Regions from separate parts of the Vibrio sp. Vb1554 genome, predicted to be linked through region 3. Evidence: predicted binding sites of a transcription regulator. Region 3 holds the regulator's gene; each other region holds the start of a gene.
What was found. Region 3 encodes MetJ, which represses methionine synthesis genes. Its sites were predicted from a motif close to TTAGACNTNTANANGTCTAA; they were not measured.
Positions count from the first base shown of each region.

Region 1 (4,702 bases), on a different contig from region 3:
TTTATCGTTTGAGGTAATCGCTTGGACTTGTTCAATATTCTGTTCTTTCTCTTCCAGTAGATGTATCAAGTTAAGCTCAAGATACACCGCCCCAAGAGTAATGTTTGATTGCTGAATCGGCGCTGCGATCTCCAACTGATGCTTGGAAAAGGAAACGAGAGTTCTAGATTCTTCTATTGCTTTCAAAATAAAAGGAGAGCGGTAATGAGGTTGGGCAAACATCCTTAGCTGAGTAGTGCCGTCGTGAAAGATTAGCCCTTCATTGTCAACAACATGTATTTTCGAGACATCTGGCTGGCTCAATGTTGCCTTAATTTGCTCATACGCTTGACTGATATTGTCTGTATAGAGTGGATCAAAAAGCTGTTTTGATAATAGCTCTGCATAAACCAACCCTTTTTGCTTAACGTAAGATTCTGTTTTTTCTTGAGAGTTGTTCGTGATTTGTTGAGTTAAGCTATTTGAATACGCATCGTAACCGTGCATGTATAACGCAAGATTTATCACCACAACAAACAAGACAACGAACATTGTCGAGCAAATGTATTTGGTTTCGAGTGAGAGCTTTTTAAACATCAATCCACCTTCGGTAACAAGTGAACTGACTTGCGCACTGTACTTAAGGAGGCTCGCATTTCTGGAGTAAGCGCGCTGAATTTTTTGGTGTTCTGAAACTTTTTAAGTGCGAGAGAGCCTTCGTGAGTTGTATCCATATCAAGCAGTATTGACGTGATTTTACGCTGTTGCTCTAGGCTCATGCTTGGAGAAGCGAGAATTAAATCCCTGGGTATTTCAACAGAACGAGAAAAAATCGCTAGTTTGTCTTTCATGTTCTCTGGCAAATCTTTGGGATTGTTCCAGTTGAAGTTACTGAATGCTCCTGCTGCAACTCTCTGTTTATATACCCATACAGATAGGTTGATTTCATTTGACTGAGCGAGTTGCTCATCAAGGAATAAATAACCAATGCTGTCTTTGGCCGGTTTGTCATCAGGAGAGGGAAGGTATTGCAGTTTTTCTCCGTGATTCAGCAATGTAATCGCAGGTAGGTAATAGCTGCTGGTAGACGTGCGCTTTTCGAAAACAAGCGTTTTTCCGCGCAGGTCAGAAAATGACTCAATGCCACTCTCTTTATTAGTAAAGAACACCGTATGATATTTTTGCAGGCCTTTTTTCCATCGTATAGCAAGGATTTGGCTATTAGACTCCTTTTCTAAGGTCATCGCATTAAAGGGGGTCGCCGTTGCAATTTGAACGGTGCCATTTTCAAGCGCAACCGCGAGCTGACGATAATTTTTAAATACCTTTACCGCCCCTTTTGCGTAACCATATTCAGCCATATTTTCAGTTACATACTGAGTAAGGGGCGTCGCTTTTTTGATTTTGCTTTGGGCTTTATTGGACACAATGCCAAACGTGAATGTTTTCTCAATATTTTCTTGTGCACTGACGACAAAAGGTGAACTCAGCAAAGTGAGTAATAACAGAGTGCAGGCAGGTTTCATCCGGCTTCAACTTCCTTCTGGTGCATGTCAGTAATATTTAGTATTTATCAATGTGCCGAAATCAATCTTAAAAACAGTATGATGTACAAATTTCGTTGTGTGCGCACTTTTTATAATGTGACTTGGTCACTTATTCCGTTCAAATAGTACCGAATTTGACGTTTATGTACAGGATGAATGTATCACCGTGAGTCTGAATTCACTGGATTCTTGGTCAAGCGCTGTATTGGCTGTGAGCTAATGCGCCTTATGTATCGCTATTTTGTACTAAGAAAATTTTTCCAATTGTTTTTGATACTTTTTCTCGAGAGCTTCATTGCCTGCTGCACGTTCAAGTTGAATCATGAGTTGCAAAGAAGGCTTCTTTACACCATACATTTGATTGAATCTCATTAATCGAATTCTAGCTTCAGTATAATCACCGCTATCAATTTCTATTTTAGCGAGTTGCAAAATCGATTTTGGTCTATGAGGGTCATGATCGATAGCTCTAGTAAAGTAGTATCTCGCTTTGTCTTTATCTTGTGATTTTAGCGCACAAAAAGCTGCATTCTCATAGCTCGCTGGAATAAGGTAGTAATAAGGCTGCTCAATGGCTCGATTAAACATCTGATCGGCTTTTTCGAAGTCACCTCGCTTGCAAAGAAAAGTACCGTAGTTATTGAGCACATTTCCGTTTTTAGTGTGTTGGCGTAGAGAGCGTTTATACATCTGTTCGGCTTTAATATCTTCACCAACCGTTTCGTAGTAGTGAGCCATAGATAATTGCGCGCGATAGTATTGAGGTGCGTGGTTTAAGGCTTGTTGTAAGTTATCATGCGCGCGAATCATGTTACCGCCGTCTAAATAACCTAAGCCAAGTGCGATACGTGATTCTGCCATTGCCACAGGATCGGCTTTAACGACAGGGCTTCCATCTTCTTTCACCGTCACGCAACCCACGAGTGCAAACTGAGACAATAATAATAGTGCACCGAGCTTTGCTGTTTTCATTCTTTATCCCTACATCCCTGAATCTTTCTGCATGATATGAATTACTTAGCAAAAGCCTATTGAGGAAAAAACACTATGCGATCAGGTTTGCAAACTGTTATGAAAAAGCCGCCATATGGCGGCTTGGTTCACATATTACATTTCGGTAATGATGAGTGCTTTGTTTGCTTATTTTGAAGCTAATCGTCTTTAGTGAAAGCATCTTCACTGAAGTGATCGAGGTCGTACGGTGTTTGCTGATAAACACAGTAGTTAAGCCAGTTTAAAAAGAGGAGGTGTCCATGGCTTCTCCAGCTTGCAATTGGTGGGTTATCTGGGTTGTTGTTTGGGTAATAGTTGACAGGAATAGCGGGCTCCATACCTTCGCTTAAATCTCGGATATATTCATTATGTAAGGTGTGAGAATCATACTCAGGGTGTCCTGTGACAAAGACATTGCGTTTGTCTTTTGTGGTGGCCAAGTACACACCTGCGACATCCGATGTCGCTAAAATGTCTAAGTCAGTATGCTCTTCTAGAAAGTGAGGCGAAAAATCTGCGTAACGCGAGTGAGGAGCCAAAAACGTGTCATCAAATCCGCGTAAGATAGGGTGAAACTGATGATGGATTTGATGATGATAAACACCTGAAAGTTTTTCTTTACGCGTTTTTTTAGGTAGATCGTAGAGTAGCTTTAACCCTGCTTGCGCAGCCCAGCAAACATAAAGAGTAGATGTCACATGATCTTTTGCCCACTCCATGATGGTTTTGAGATGATCCCAATAAATGACATCTTCAAATTGCACCAAACCTAATGGAGCTCCAGTAATGATCATGCCATCGAAGTTTTTATCTCTCACCATTTCAAATTGGCGATAAAACGTGTCTAAATGTTCAGTTGGCGTATTTTTACTCGGGCGGTTATCAATGCGCAGTAATTCGACGTTAACCTGTAGTGGGCTGTTTGAGAGTAGACGCAGAAACTGAGTTTCAGTCTCTATTTTTTTTGGCATCAGATTAAGGATCAGCACTCTTAAAGGACGTATTTCCTGACTCGCTGCACGCGTTTCACTCATCACGAAGATGTTTTCTGTCCTTAATACATCGGTAGCTGGTAATTGATCTGGAATTCTAATTGGCACGACTTTCTCTCCCTAAGTATAGTCAATCTAGACGTCTATACTTCTAAAGCTAACTTAATTAAGTTTAGATGTCGATACGAAATCCGACTTTTCAATCTACTCTTTACATTATGGTAAACCGTACTCGGGGTTGTCACACAATTGTGACTAAAGCAGAGTTTCTGATGAGATAGGTTTGAAACGCAGTGTGTACTATTTGCTGGTAATTATGCGATCACGTTAATATGTGAAGGTGACTTCGTAGTAAGGAAGTCTCAAATTAATGAGCCATACTAAAAACAATCAGCTCACCATTTTGCATTAATGTGCATATTTGGAAACATCGTCAGTGGAGGACATTATGTTCGGTATTTTCAAGAGAAAGACAAAGATTCAGAGCATAGCTCAAGAAGTTCCTTGCGTGCTACTGCATTCTTTTGGTGATAAAGACATTTATACGCCGGAAGAGATTGATCAAGCTCTTCAAAAGCTGGGTTATGATAAGAGCAAGGATATCAGTCATTATCAGTATGCGTATGGAATGTTTGCCGATGAAGCCTCTTACGAGCTCCTAGAACTAACGGATGAGCTAGGTAATTATGGTCATTTCCAACGTGAAGTAGGTAAGATGCTACTCAATACACCTGAGCCGATTGATATGCATATCTACTTTGAAATTTCTCGTCAGCACCAAAACGTCAGCCTTTCACCTGGTCATCAAAAAGTAAGTGAAAGTGATGGTGTGTAAACATCGTTAGTGGTATTCCATCGTGAGATGAGTTGGGTATAATGCGCGGCCTAATTATCCGGACATGTTGTCGGTTACATTTCTGTTGAGCGTTAATGCCTTATGTTCAAAATGCTTGTCTCTATGCCACCAATGTTGGCGCTGTCGATAGCGATTGTATGTGAAGTGATTGCCACTTCTTATATTCCCAAAACAGAGCAATTTACGAAAGTAATGCCGAGCACAGTCGTTTTGATTGGTTACGGCATCGCTTTCTTCTTGCTTTCCGTCACAGTGCAAACAATGCCTGTCGGGGTTGTTTATGCCATATGGAGTGGTGCTGGGATCGTTTTGGTTGCGACGGTTGGTTACTTTGT
Region 1 is NZ_JAWPOJ010000033.1:14,508-19,209, reverse strand. Features, by position in the region: gene R8N28_RS20305 (GGDEF domain-containing phosphodiesterase) at 1-576, opposite strand, end outside; gene R8N28_RS20300 (phosphate/phosphite/phosphonate ABC transporter substrate-binding protein) at 576-1,505, opposite strand; gene pilW (type IV pilus biogenesis/stability protein PilW) at 1,773-2,498, opposite strand; gene metA (homoserine O-acetyltransferase MetA) at 2,678-3,619, opposite strand; gene R8N28_RS20285 (DUF6559 family protein) at 3,960-4,346, shown strand; gene R8N28_RS20280 (DMT family transporter) at 4,470-4,702, shown strand, end outside.
Region 1: the regulator MetJ is predicted to act here: its motif matches at 3,647-3,666, upstream of metA (homoserine O-acetyltransferase MetA).

Region 2 (4,702 bases), on a different contig from region 3:
GACCACTAGGTAAAGGTAAGACGGAATGATGCGTTTTAAGTTGGTTTCAATAAACGCCAGAGCCATACCAGCAAGCATTGCTGGAATCACTTGCGCCTGATAGCCCACTTTTTCGATGGCGAATAAGCCAAAATCCCACACTTCGGGTACTTGCTTACCAATCAGGTAGGCGTTCATCAACTGCGGCGAAACCAATGTTACACCAAGCGTGATACCCAGAATCGGAGTACCGCCGAGCTTTTTCACTGTCGACCAACATACGCCAACTGGTAGGAAGAAGAAGATCGCCTCACCAATCAGCCATAAGAAAGAGTGTACAGTTGCCCAAAACTGGCTGATTTCCGTTAGCGTTTGACCATCAAACATCTTGATGTCGCCAATCACGTTACGGAAACCAAGGATCAGACCACCGGTGATGATCGCTGGTAGCAGTGGTACAAAGATTTCTGCAAGGTGGGAAATACCACGCTCAACGATATTCATGTTTTGACGAGCAGCGTTCTTCGCTTCGTCTTTGCTGGCTTCACTTTTACCCGTCAGTCCGATCAGTACCTTGTAAACTTCATCCACTTCAGTACCGATAACCACTTGGAACTGGCCTGCGTTGGTAAAACAGCCCTTCACCATCGGTAATGTTTCTAACTGTTTCGTATCTGCTTTGTCCGTATCATTTAGAACAAAACGCAAGCGAGTTAAACAGTGACTTACACTGGCAATATTGTCCGGCCCCCCGACCAGCTCAATAAGACGCTCCACGTCTTTACGCGCAATCTTACTCATAACTTTGTCCACCCTGTATTGGATACATTCGATTCATCATTTTGTTTTTATAAATGGGAACATTCCCATTTCTTAATTTTAATATTGCCATTCGAAGACAAAAAACAAAATGGGAACAGTCCCATTAATTGAGAATGATCACAGTATAATTTTAGAGCAGATCGTTTTAGTGTGGATTAACAAACGATAGGCTGTTGAGTAAAGTGAACCACTTCCTCATCACCATTTAATTGATTGATCAGCATGTTAGCGGACTTCTCACCTGCAAGGGTATAACCTGGGTCGACACTAAATACTTTAGGGAAAAGGAAAGAGAGCAATTCATTACCACCAACACCTGTCACAACCACGTCTTCACGGCCTAACTCTTGAAGACGCTTAATCACGCCCAACGCGATGGTGTCACTGGCGCACACGATGGCCTGAGTATCAGATTGAAGGACTTTGTCTACCAACTGATAAGCACTTTCATGGCTCAACTTACCCGTTTGGAAACAAGGTGCAATTTGCTTGCGTTGACACCAAGCTTTATAAGCATTTAGACGAGCTAAGCCAGTGGTTTTGTCTTCAGGATCAACACCAATATAAGCAATGCGAGATAAAGATTGCTGCTCAAGGTGAGACAAAGCCATGTCTATCACACCTTGGTTATCGTAGTTGATCGAGGAAACCATTTGCGTGTCCATCGCGATCACGACGATACGATTCCCCCACTCCGCCAATGCTCGCTCATCACATCCAGTAAAGCCAAACACGATCACCCCATCGACGTTGCGACGTTTAAGCACATCCAAATGCTCATTGGTTTTATCGCGATCGAATTGGCTCTCCATGATCACCGCATCATAACCAGCGGAATACAAAGCATTGAGCATGGTACCAACGGCGCGATTTTCTGATGGTGAATCTAAACGGGAGATGATAACCCCAATAACCTTTTGACTGCCACCACGCATCGACTGCGCCGACTTTGATGGGACGTAGCCTGATTCACGAATGATTTGCTCTACCTTCTCACGCGTTTGCGGTTTCACTTTTGGATCGTTAGTAAGCACACGGCTTACTGTCGATTTGCCCACGCCTGCCAATTTTGCGATATCAAGAATGGTGAGTTTTTTGCTCATAAGTGTTCAGACTAAAAGAAGGAATCAAACAAAAGGGAAGCAGTGGCTTCCCTTAACTCAGTCAGTAATGCAGATTACTTGTTTAAGTACGCAGGCACATCTGCAATGCTATCTAATACTACCGTTGCAATGGCTTCGCCCTGTTCTGTTACTGGCTTACCAGTGCGAACCAAAATCTTAGTGCCAACGCCTGCCGCTTCTGCTGCCATCATGTCTTCAGCTTTATCGCCGATCATCACAGATTTCTCCATGTCGATCTTCAAGAAGTCACGCGCAGAAATGAACATGCCTGGTTTTGGCTTACGGCACTCACAATCTTGCTTGTACTCGCCAATGCCATGTTCTGGATGATGTGGACAGTAATAGATACCATCGAACTCAACACCATTATCAGCAAAGTTCCAATCCATCCATTGAGTCAGAGACAAGAAACGGTCTTCACTGAATTTACCGCGTGCGATGCCCGATTGATTCGTCACTAACACTAGAAGGTAGCCTTTATCTTTTAGCGCTTTCGTCGCTTCAAATACACCATCAATGTACTCAAAATCATGTTCGTCATGAACGTAGCCGTGGTCAACGTTTATTACGCCATCACGATCGATAAAAACAGCAGGTTTTGCCAAAACGTATTTCTCTATTAACTCGGTTTAATCAGATTATTACATACCTTATAAACTTCAACACTATCTAATTCATTCTAGGCCTCGACAAAACGGTTGATTTGTTGGGCAAGAATCGGTAAATCTGAGGGTGCCCCGCCGTCTACCTCCTGCTTGTTATCTATACATCTTCGTTTCAAAACAGAACATCCATACATTTAGACGTCTAGACGTAAAAATATCTATTGACTTCATTCTGCTTAACCCATAGCATCAACTGAAAATTGAGATAAAGCTCAACATTAAGTTCTGTCAAAGGCCGTTTTTGACAGCGAAGTTCCCCGTATCTTTGGGCAGGTTGAAACATGATAGAAATAAAAAACGTCAATAAAGTGTTCTACCAAGGCAGTAAGGAAATCCTTGCCCTGAAAGACATTAACCTACACATCGACAAAGGCACCATCTTTGGTGTTATCGGTTCATCAGGTGCTGGTAAAAGTACGCTGATCCGCTGTGTCAACATGCTAGAAGCACCGACCTCTGGTTCCATCATCGTTGATGGTGTGGATCTAACCAAACTCAGTAAAAAACAACTAGTCGAAACACGCCGTAACATTGGCATGATCTTCCAGCACTTTAACCTGCTTTCGTCTCGTACTGTGTTTGATAATGTGGCATTACCCCTAGAACTGGCAGGTAAAGACAAATCGCAAATCACAACAAAAGTAACTGAGTTGCTAAAGCTTGTAGGCTTAGCCGACAAACACGAGAGCTACCCATCTAACTTAAGTGGCGGCCAAAAACAGCGTGTGGCAATTGCTCGTGCATTGGCATCCGATCCTAGCGTGCTGCTTTGTGATGAGGCCACTAGCGCACTAGATCCGGCAACAACTCAATCTATCCTTGAGTTATTGAAAGAGATCAACCGCAAACTCAACATCACGATTTTACTTATCACTCACGAAATGGAAGTCGTAAAAAGTATCTGTCACGAAGTAGCAATCATCGGTGGTGGTGAGCTGGTGGAAAAAGGCACCGTTGGCGATATTTTTGCGCACCCTAAAACGGAGCTGGCGCACCAATTCATTCGCTCAACACTGGATCTTTCCATTCCTGAAGATTACCAAGCACGTCTGCAAACAGAGCGTGTTGATGGCAGCTACCCGTTGGTTCGCTTAGAGTTTACTGGCGCAACCGTCGATGCACCGTTAATGTCGCAAATTTCTCGTAAATACAATATTGATGTGAGTATTTTGAGTTCCGACCTTGATTACGCTGGTGGCGTGAAATTCGGCATGATGGTCGCAGAGCTATTTGGTAACGAAGAAGATGACAACGCAGCTCTTGAATACCTGCGCAAGCACAACGTAAAAGTAGAGGTACTTGGTTATGTCCTTTAATACGATTTCTGAATGGCTGAGTTTAAACAGCAAACTACTTTTAGGTGCAACGTGGGAAACGCTTTACATGGTTGCGGTTGCCGGATTAGTCGGCTTTGCTGTGGGTATTCCATTAGGCGTAATCCTCCATATTACTAAGAAAGGCGGCCTACTTGAAAACACCAAACTAAATAGCGGCTTAGGCGCTATCGTTAACATTGGTCGCTCAGTGCCATTCCTCGTACTGATGGTTGCGATTATTCCAGTGACAAAAATGCTGGTTGGAACCTTTATCGGTACAACCGCAGCAATCGTCCCACTGACTATTGGCGCCATTCCTTTTGTCGCTCGTCTTATTGAAGGCGCTTTATTAGAAGTACCGACAGGCTTGGTGGAAGCAGCGCAGTCAATGGGGGCGACTCCAACACAGATCATCACAAAAGTTCTACTACCTGAAGCAATGCCGACTATTGTTAACTCAGTAACGATTACCTTGGTCACTCTCGTTAGCTACTCAGCTATGGCGGGTACGGTAGGCGGCGGCGGCCTAGGTGACGTAGCCATTCGTTACGGTTTCCACCGCTACGATGTAACTATCATGGCCGTGACTGTCGTGATGTTGATTGTTCTAGTACAGATTATTCAGTCTATCGGCGACGCAGTGGTGCGCCGTGTAGACCACAGATAAGCATCAAAAATACAAATTATAAGGAGATAAAGATGAAATTTAGCCTTAAAGGTCTTTTGACTGTAGCAACGGCCGCCTCTGCTCTTGCTCTAGCGGGTTGCGGCGACAAAGAAGTAGACGTAAACAAAG
Region 2 is NZ_JAWPOJ010000020.1:28,330-33,031, forward strand. Features, by position in the region: gene treB (PTS trehalose transporter subunit IIBC) at 1-780, opposite strand, end outside; gene treR (trehalose operon repressor TreR) at 957-1,904, opposite strand; gene gmhB (D-glycero-beta-D-manno-heptose 1,7-bisphosphate 7-phosphatase) at 1,979-2,530, opposite strand; gene metN (methionine ABC transporter ATP-binding protein MetN) at 2,872-3,906, shown strand; gene R8N28_RS16445 (methionine ABC transporter permease) at 3,896-4,573, shown strand; gene R8N28_RS16450 (MetQ/NlpA family lipoprotein) at 4,606-4,702, shown strand, end outside.
Region 2: the regulator MetJ is predicted to act here: its motif matches at 2,725-2,744, upstream of metN (methionine ABC transporter ATP-binding protein MetN).

Region 3 (4,702 bases):
AAAGACTGGGGCTTAAAGCACCTAGCAGACAAGGAATATCACGAATCTATCGATGAGATGAAGCATGCCGATCATCTAATTGAGCGTATTTTGTTCCTTGAAGGCTTACCGAACCTACAAGATTTAGGTAAGTTGATGATTGGTGAAGATACCAAGGAAATGCTCGAGTGTGACTTAAAGCTTGAAATGGCGGCTATTCCAGATTTAAAAGATGCGATTGCCTACGCTGAAGACATTCGAGATTATGTGTCTCGAGATCTCTTCCAAGATATTCTTGAAGATGAAGAAGAACATGTTGATTGGCTAGAGACGCAACTTGGCTTGATTGAAATGTCTGGTATTGAGAATTATCTCCAAGCGCAATACGTGGACGAAGAGTAACGATACTTTCTGAGTTTGCATACTCCAATAATAGTAAGAAGAAAGAGCACCTGACTCGAAAATCGGGTGCTTAACCCCGTTATCTGGTCTAATCTCTTTTATTATCGGCTTTTTAAGGATATTGCTCGCAATCTTGCCTATGAAGTTTGATTTCTATCCGATAGAATTTATGCCCCCTTACCTAAAAATAAAAAAGAGAAACGTCCATGTCTGAAGACAACCACCAAGCAGCCACTCCAGAAGAAGAACATCGCCAAAAAGCATTGGATTACCATGCTTATCCAACTCCAGGAAAGATTGCTGTCGAACTGACAAAGCCTGCGGAAACGGCGGGTGATCTTGCCCTTGCATACAGCCCTGGTGTTGCAGAGCCAGTGCGTGAAATCGCACAAAACCCGGATAACGTGTACAAGTACACTGCAAAAGGGAACATGGTTGCTGTTATTTCTAACGGTACCGCTATTCTAGGTCTAGGTAACCTAGGTCCACTTGCATCTAAGCCTGTGATGGAAGGTAAAGCGTTACTGTTTAAGCGTTTTGCTGGTCTTGACTCTATTGATATTGAAGTTAAGCACCGCACGATCGATGAATTTGTGGATACTGTTGCGAGCATTGCAGACACTTTTGGCGGTATCAACCTTGAAGATATTAAAGCACCAGACTGTTTTGAGATTGAAAAACGTTTGATTGAGCGTTGTGATGTACCAGTATTCCACGATGATCAACATGGTACTGCTATTGTAACGGCAGCGGGTATGCTGAATGCAATCGAACTTCAAGGTAAGAAACTTGAAGATTCAACAATTGTTTGTCTTGGCGCTGGCGCTGCCGCTGTAGCGTGTATGGAGCTTCTGATCAAATGCGGTGCAATGCGCGAAAAAATCTACATGCTAGATCGCAAAGGTGTGATTCACACTCGTCGTGATGACCTTAATGAATATAAGCAGTTATTTGCGAACAATACAGATAAGCGCACACTAGAAGACGTAATTGAAGGTGCAGATCTGTTCCTAGGTGTATCTGGTCCAAACCTGTTGCCAGCGGAAGCGTTGAAGTTGATGGCTGATAAGCCAATCGTGTTCGCATGCTCTAACCCGGATCCTGAAATCAAGCCGGAACTTGCTCACGCAGTTCGTGATGACTTGATCATGGGTACTGGCCGTAGTGATTATCCTAACCAAGTTAACAACGTATTGTGTTTCCCATTCATTTTCCGTGGTGCTCTTGATGTGCGTGCAAGTGAAATCAATGATGAAATGAAACTTGCAGCCGTTGAGGCGATTCGCGAGCTAGCAAAAGAGCCTGTACCTGAAGCCGTATTGAAGGCTGCAGGTGTTGATAAGCTAGAGTTTGGTGCGGACTATATTATTCCAAAACCAATGGATTCACGTTTGCTACCGCGTGTTGCAAAAGCGGTTGCTCAGGCGGCGGTTAATTCAGGTGTAGCTCGTATCGAGATGCCTGAAAACTACATGGCAGAGTAATATATCTTTCAGGTGTGATACACAAAAATGGGACGCTATTGCGTCCCATTTTTTATGTCATTCATTTGGCTCGAGGCAAGAGTCATTACCTGAAACCTCTTATCAGGCTTTTTTATTCTTCGTCGAATGACTCAAATTCGATGCCCATTTCCGTCATCAGCGCTTTTACTTCTGTTGGAATATCATCAGGACGGTCTTTACGAAGGTCTTCATCTGTCGGAAGTGGCTGACCTGTGTACGCGTGCAAAAATGCCTCGCATAGCAATTCGCTATTGGTTGCATGGCGTAAGTTATTGATCTGACGGCGAGTACGCTCATCAGTTAGCACCTTTAAAACTTTTAGCGGGATAGAGACGGTAATTTTTTTTACTTGTTCGCTTTTTTTGCCGTGCTCTGCATATGGGCTAATGTATTCGCCATTCCAGTCAGCCATTGCACACCTTCATTTATGTAATCGGTTAAAAATAATTTAGGTGCTGATTTTAGCTGCATTTACCGCCATAAGCAAAGACATATAGACGTCTAGAAGTGTTGACGTCTCATTTTTTGACGAGTAAAGTGAACATAACAGCAAAGGAAGCGTGTTGATCACTTTATGTTACTCATTAGATATAGCGCATTCCTATTTAGAAGTCATTACCCGTGAAAGGATACACCCATGAGCACTCGCAAACCTGCGACCATTGCAGTACGCACTGGTATTGAATCAGACAGCCAATATCATGCTGTCGTTCCACCTATTTATCTTTCCACTAACTATGGTTTTCCTGCTTTTGGTGAAGTGCCCAAGTATGATTACACACGATCTGGTAATCCAAACCGCGGACTGTTGGAAAGTGCGCTATCTGAACTTGAGTCTGGAAAAGGAGCGGTTGTTACTAACTGCGGTACGTCGGCATTAAATTTATGGGTTTCCGCTTTTCTCGGCCCAGATGATCTCATTATTGCTCCTCACGATTGTTATGGTGGTACCTATCGTCTTTTTAATACCCGAGCTAACAAAGGCGATTTTAAGGTTCAGTTTGTCGATCAATCAGACGAACAGGCTTTAGATGCTGCATTGGCACAAAAACCAAAACTCATTTTGCTAGAAACTCCGTCAAACCCTCTGGTTCGCGTAGTGGATATTGCAGCTACTTGTGAAAAAGCGAAACAAGTCGGCGCGTTAGTTGCGGTGGACAATACCTTTTTGACACCCGTGTACCAAAAACCTTTAGAGCTAGGTGCGGATTTTGTTATCCACTCCACAACAAAGTACATCAACGGTCATTCGGACGTAATTGGTGGGGTAATCATCACCAACACAGAAGCGCATGCAGAAGAGCTTGCATGGTGGGGCAATTGTATTGGTGCAACGGGCACACCTTTCGATAGTTATATGACGCTGCGAGGTATTCGTACGCTTGGTGCTCGTATGAAAGTACATGAAGAGAGCTCACAGCAGGTACTGGCTTACCTACAGAAACAAGCGTTAGTTAAAACTATCTATCATCCAAGCCTGCCGGAACATCCAGGTCATGACATCGCTAAAAAGCAGCAAACGGGCTTTGGCTCTATGTTGAGTTTTGAGTTTGCTGGTTCGTTTGAACAGTTAAAGGTGTTTGTGAAAGAGCTCCAACTGTTTTCATTAGCAGAGTCATTAGGTGGTGTAGAAAGTTTGATTTGCCACCCAGCATCCATGACGCACCGTGCAATGGGTGAGGAGGCGCTGGCGGAGGCTGGGGTCTCTCATCAACTATTGCGTTTGTCTGTCGGTTTGGAAGATGCACAAGACCTCATCACAGATTTAGAACAAGCGTTCGCTAAAGCTACCCAGTAATAGGAGACGATAACAATGACTGTACAACGTCAGCTGCATAAGTTTGGTGGCAGTAGCTTAGCAAACCCAGAATGCTACTTACGCGTTGTGGGTATTCTCAAGGAGTATTCGACAGAAAATGATCTGGTGGTCGTCTCTGCTGCAGGAAAAACCACTAACCGCTTGATTGAGTTTTTGGAAGGGTTAAATAAAGATGGCCGAATTGCGCATGAAGCGCTTCAAAGCTTAAGACAGTTTCAAACTGAGCTAATAGAAAGCTTGTTGGAGAGTGAAGCAAAAGAAGAGCTGTTAGCTTTATTACATGATGAGTTCAGTACTCTCTCGGAGCTGACTGCACCACTCACTAATGCGCAAAAATCTGCGGTACTGGGACACGGAGAAGTATGGTCTGCTCGCCTATTGGCCGCGTTATTATCTCAACGTTCTATCCCTGCGGTTGCACAAGATGCACGAGCGTTTTTACGTGCAGAAGCGGGAACTCAACCAGAGGTTGATCGCGCTCGTTCATACCCTTTAATTAAAGAGATCCTCGCGCAGCATAACCATAAACGTGTGGTAATTACTGGATTTATGGCTCAGAACGAGGCAGGAGAAACCATTCTACTTGGTCGTAACGGCTCTGACTATTCTGCAACGGTCATAGGCGCGCTTGCTGAAGTCAGTACTGTCACGATTTGGAGTGATGTTGCTGGTGTCTATAGTGCCGATCCACGTTTGGTGTCTGACGCTTGTTTATTACCGTTACTTCGATTGGATGAAGCCAGTGAACTTGCTCGCTTAGCTGCCCCAGTGCTACACAGTCGTACGCTTCAGCCTGTGGCGCAAAGTACCATGGACCTTAATCTCAAGTGTAGCTATCTGCCAGAGTCGGGTTCTACTCGTATTGAGCGTGTATTGGCATCTGGTCGTGGCGCTAAAATTATTACTTCACTGGATGATGTTTTATTGGTGCAATTGTCTTTCATGCATGGGCACGACTTCGAAAAAACACAGAGTGATGTATTACAAGCGTTGCAGC
Region 3 is NZ_JAWPOJ010000032.1:842-5,543, forward strand. Features, by position in the region: gene bfr (bacterioferritin) at 1-381, shown strand, start outside; gene R8N28_RS20010 (malic enzyme-like NAD(P)-binding protein) at 588-1,865, shown strand; gene metJ (met regulon transcriptional regulator MetJ) at 1,978-2,298, opposite strand; gene R8N28_RS20020 (O-succinylhomoserine (thiol)-lyase) at 2,524-3,684, shown strand; gene R8N28_RS20025 (bifunctional aspartate kinase/homoserine dehydrogenase II) at 3,700-4,702, shown strand, end outside.

Region 4 (4,702 bases), on a different contig from region 3:
GGAACAAGCTTGCTTTGTGTCCGCGCTCTCTCTCCCAACTGGCATCATATAAGCCCAGCGCGAGAAACGGACCAATTAACATGTAAACAATCAAACTGGGCATGACGACTAAGTGTGTGCCTTGCCACTGTACGAGCAAAACAATGCCTATCGCAGCTGCCATAAAACAGATGCCATAGAAAGCACTAATAAGCGGCATTCGCACGAAATCATGCAGACCTAATGCGAGCCAATGAAAAGGTGCAGAAAGATTGACCGTATTGCACGGTATGGTTCTGGCGTATTCGTTGTCTGGCACTTCCTTTCGTTTGTTGTGGAAGTCCGATGGATTAACAGTTCGAGGCATAACTCCTCCTTGATTTATTCCCACATTATCCGCTTATACCAACTGACAGCGGTTTTTGTTCAGTCAAACTTGAAGCGACTTTTTCAAGTTTACATCTGAGCATTGGCTTAGTTTGGTATCAGCCATAAAGATGCCTGACTCATGTCTTTACTTAAGTGTTGCTTCCACAGTCGCCAGCATCCGACGTCTCTATTTAAATTGGAGTTAACAATATTTTAACTATTGGCGGAGATGGGATAATTTACAAATAATTGCTTAAAATTTATTCGGTATAAAAATGAGGGAGAAACAGGACTGCTTTGTGGGGCAGGGCGGTATGAGCCGAAATGGCTGGATAAAAGTTGCTGAAAATAAAAAGCCCCCGCCATAGGCGAGGGCTTGATTGATTCTTGCTTGGCTTGATTATTTGATGCCAGCGAAATCGCGTAGAAGTGCAGCTTTGTCTGTCGCTTCCCACGGGAATTCTTCACGACCGAAGTGACCGTAAGCCGCTGTCTTCTTGTAGATAGGTTGAAGAAGGTTAAGCATTTCTTGTAGACCGTATGGACGTAGGTCGAAGAATTGACGAACCGCTTCAATGATGATGTCGTGAGATACTTTCTCAGTACCGAACGTTTCCACCATGATAGACGTTGGATCAGCAACACCGATTGCGTAAGAAAGTTGGATCTCACAACGGTCAGCCATGCCTGCCGCTACGATGTTTTTCGCTACGTAGCGTGCTGCGTATGCTGCACTACGGTCAACTTTTGATGGATCTTTACCAGAAAACGCACCGCCACCGTGACGAGCTGCGCCGCCGTAGGTATCTACGATGATCTTACGACCAGTTAGGCCACAGTCACCCATAGGACCACCGATTACGAAGCGACCGGTTGGGTTAATGAAGAAGTTTGTTTCTTTGTTGATCCACTCAGAAGGTAGCACTGGCTTAATGATCTCTTCCATTACCGCTTCACGCAGGTCTGAAGTTGAGATTGAGTCACAGTGTTGAGTTGAAAGAACAACCGCGTCGATACCAACGATGTTACCTTGATCGTATTGGAATGTTACCTGAGATTTTGCATCAGGACGCAACCAAGGTAGTGTGCCGTTTTTACGAACTTCTGCTTGCTTTTGAACAAGACGGTGAGAGTAAGTAATTGGCGCTGGCATTAGTACTTCAGTTTCGTTACAAGCGTAACCAAACATGATGCCTTGGTCGCCTGCACCTTGTTCTTTAGGGTCAGCTTTATCAACACCTTGGTTGATATCTGGCGACTGTTTACCGATTGTGTTTAGTACCGCACAAGAATCTGCGTCAAAGCCCATATCTGAATGTACGTAGCCGATTTCACGAACGGTTTCACGAGTTAACTCTTCGATGTCTACCCATGCTGAAGTCGTGATTTCACCACCCACCATTACCATACCGGTTTTAACGTAAGTCTCACATGCAACACGAGCCTTTGGATCTTGCTCTAGAATCGCGTCAAGAACCGCATCAGAAATCTGGTCTGCAATTTTATCTGGATGACCTTCTGATACTGACTCAGAAGTAAACAGGTGCTTAGCCATGTTAGCTCCACTATATCTGGTTTAAAACTGGGGAATGATAAACTCTCCAGCGCAAATTAATACTAATTTTTGTAGGTGTATCTACATCTAGACGTCTATTCTAAATTTGATTGCTCGAATTACAAGCTCTTTTTTGGTTTTTGTTATAACCAAACGTTTGCCTGATTTATTGATAATTTTAAGAACTTCGAACGATTTGGCGCGAAAGGTGCAATATTTGTGAGGTTTTGGACTGGAAAACGTTTGCACACCCAACAGGGCTTTGAGAGAATTATGACCTACTTTTCGTTTCGCTTAATGTACTCAGGAGCAGACATGTCGTCTCGTAAACATCTTGCCAATGCAATTCGTGCTCTAAGCATGGATGGTGTTCAACAAGCTAACTCAGGCCACCCAGGCGCACCAATGGGTATGGCTGATATCGCTGAAGTTCTTTGGCGCTCTCACCTAAACCATAACCCTTCAAACCCAGAGTGGGCCGACCGCGATCGCTTTGTGCTGTCAAACGGTCATGGGTCAATGCTTATTTACTCTCTACTGCACTTAAGCGGTTACGAGCTATCTATTGACGATCTGAAAAACTTCCGTCAATTGCACTCAAAAACCCCAGGTCACCCAGAGTACGGCTACGCGCCTGGTATCGAGACAACAACGGGTCCTCTAGGTCAAGGCATCACTAACGCTGTTGGTATGGCGATCGCAGAGAAAGCACTAGCGGCACAGTTCAACAAAGAAGGTCACGATATCGTTGACCACTTTACGTATGTGTTCATGGGTGACGGCTGTCTAATGGAAGGCATCTCGCATGAAGCATGCTCTCTTGCTGGGACGTTAGGTCTAGGCAAACTGATCGCGTTTTGGGATGACAACGGCATTTCTATCGACGGTCACGTTGAAGGCTGGTTCTCTGACGATACACCTAAGCGTTTTGAAGCGTACGGCTGGCATGTAATCCCAGCAGTCGATGGTCACGACTCAGACGCGATCAACGCAGCAATTGAAGCAGCAAAAGCGGACCCACGTCCTACGCTTATCTGTACCAAAACAATTATCGGTTTCGGTTCTCCTAACAAGTCTGGTTCGCACGACTGTCACGGTGCACCACTAGGTCACGATGAGATCCAAGCGGCTCGTGAATACCTAGGTTGGGAGTATGGCCCATTTGAGATCCCGGCAGATGTTTACGCTGAGTGGGATGCAAAAGAAGCGGGCGCCGCGAAAGAAGCAGCTTGGAATGAAAAATTCGAGGCATACGCTGCAGCTTACCCTGCTGAAGCGGCAGAGCTTAAACGACGTCTAAACGGCGAACTTCCTGCACAGTGGGAAGAAAAAGCGAACCAAATCATTGCCGATCTTCAAGCAAACCCAGCGAACATTGCATCACGTAAAGCATCGCAAAATGCACTAGAAGCGTTTGGTCAAATGCTTCCTGAGTTTATGGGTGGTTCTGCTGACCTAGCGCCTTCTAACCTGACCATGTGGTCTGGTTCTAAGTCTCTAGAAACGGAGGACTTCTCTGGCAACTACATCCACTACGGTGTACGCGAATTCGGTATGACTGCTATCATCAACGGTATCGCATTGCACGGTGGTTTCGTTCCTTACGGCGCAACATTCCTAATGTTCATGGAATACGCTCGTAACGCAATGCGTATGGCTGCGCTGATGAAAATTCAGAACATCCAAGTTTACACGCATGATTCGATCGGTCTTGGCGAAGATGGCCCAACTCACCAACCTGTTGAGCAAATGGCGTCTCTACGTGTAACTCCAAACATGAGCACATGGCGCCCATGTGACCAAGTTGAGTCTGCAGTTGCATGGAAACTAGCGATTGAACGTAAAGATGCACCAACTGCACTTATCTTCTCTCGTCAAAACCTAGCGCAACAAGAGCGTACTGCTGAACAAGTCGCAGACATCGCGAAAGGTGCTTACATCCTGAAAGATAGCGAAGGTAAGCCTGAGCTAATCCTTATCGCAACAGGTTCTGAGGTTGAGCTTGCAGTGAAAGCCGCTGAGCAACTAACTTCAGAAGGCAAGAAAGTACGCGTTGTTTCAATGCCATCAACAGACGCATTCGACAAACAAGACGCTGCTTACCGTGAATCTGTACTGCCATCAGACGTAACGGCACGTATCGCTATTGAAGCGGGCATTGCGGATTTCTGGTACAAGTACGTAGGCTTCGACGGTCGTATCATCGGTATGACAACATTCGGTGAATCTGCACCTGCTGGTCAGCTATTCGAGATGTTTGGCTTCACGACTGAAAACGTAGTGAACACAGCTAAAGAATTGCTAGCGTAATTGCAGGACCATCTAAACAGTCGAACGTAAACGACAACTGTTAGATGCTAAAGTTAGAAAGGCCATCATTATGATGGCCTTTTTATTTTTGTCAGGTTTTCCAACCTTGTGGAATGCTTTGGTGAATGCAGTCTAAAAGTACGGATAAGCGCAGTGGTGGTCGTCCTGCTGGTGTATAGCAGTTAATGGAAATAGGCTCAGAAACCCAACCTTCTAAGCATGGTGTGATTCGCCCTGGGTGATGTTTCTCATAGCCGCATGCTGTCCAAGTCGGCAGCAGTCCAATACCATGACCATTCGCGATACTGTCTATTTGCATTGCTATGTTGTCGCTGTATAAGCGACTAACAAAGGGTTCTAAAAAGAACTCACCGTGTTGAGGGTGTGCTAGCATCAATCCATTTTCTTGCACTGAACCAAAATCGATCCATGGATGTGCTTCAAGTTCTTTGGGGTGCGGTATAGGCCCATGTTGTTTTAGATAATTTG
Region 4 is NZ_JAWPOJ010000018.1:78,557-83,258, reverse strand. Features, by position in the region: gene R8N28_RS15660 (DUF2189 domain-containing protein) at 1-346, opposite strand, end outside; gene metK (methionine adenosyltransferase) at 749-1,903, opposite strand; gene tkt (transketolase) at 2,219-4,213, shown strand; gene R8N28_RS15645 (LysR family transcriptional regulator) at 4,305-4,702, opposite strand, start outside.
Region 4: the regulator MetJ is predicted to act here: its motif matches at 1,983-2,002, upstream of metK (methionine adenosyltransferase).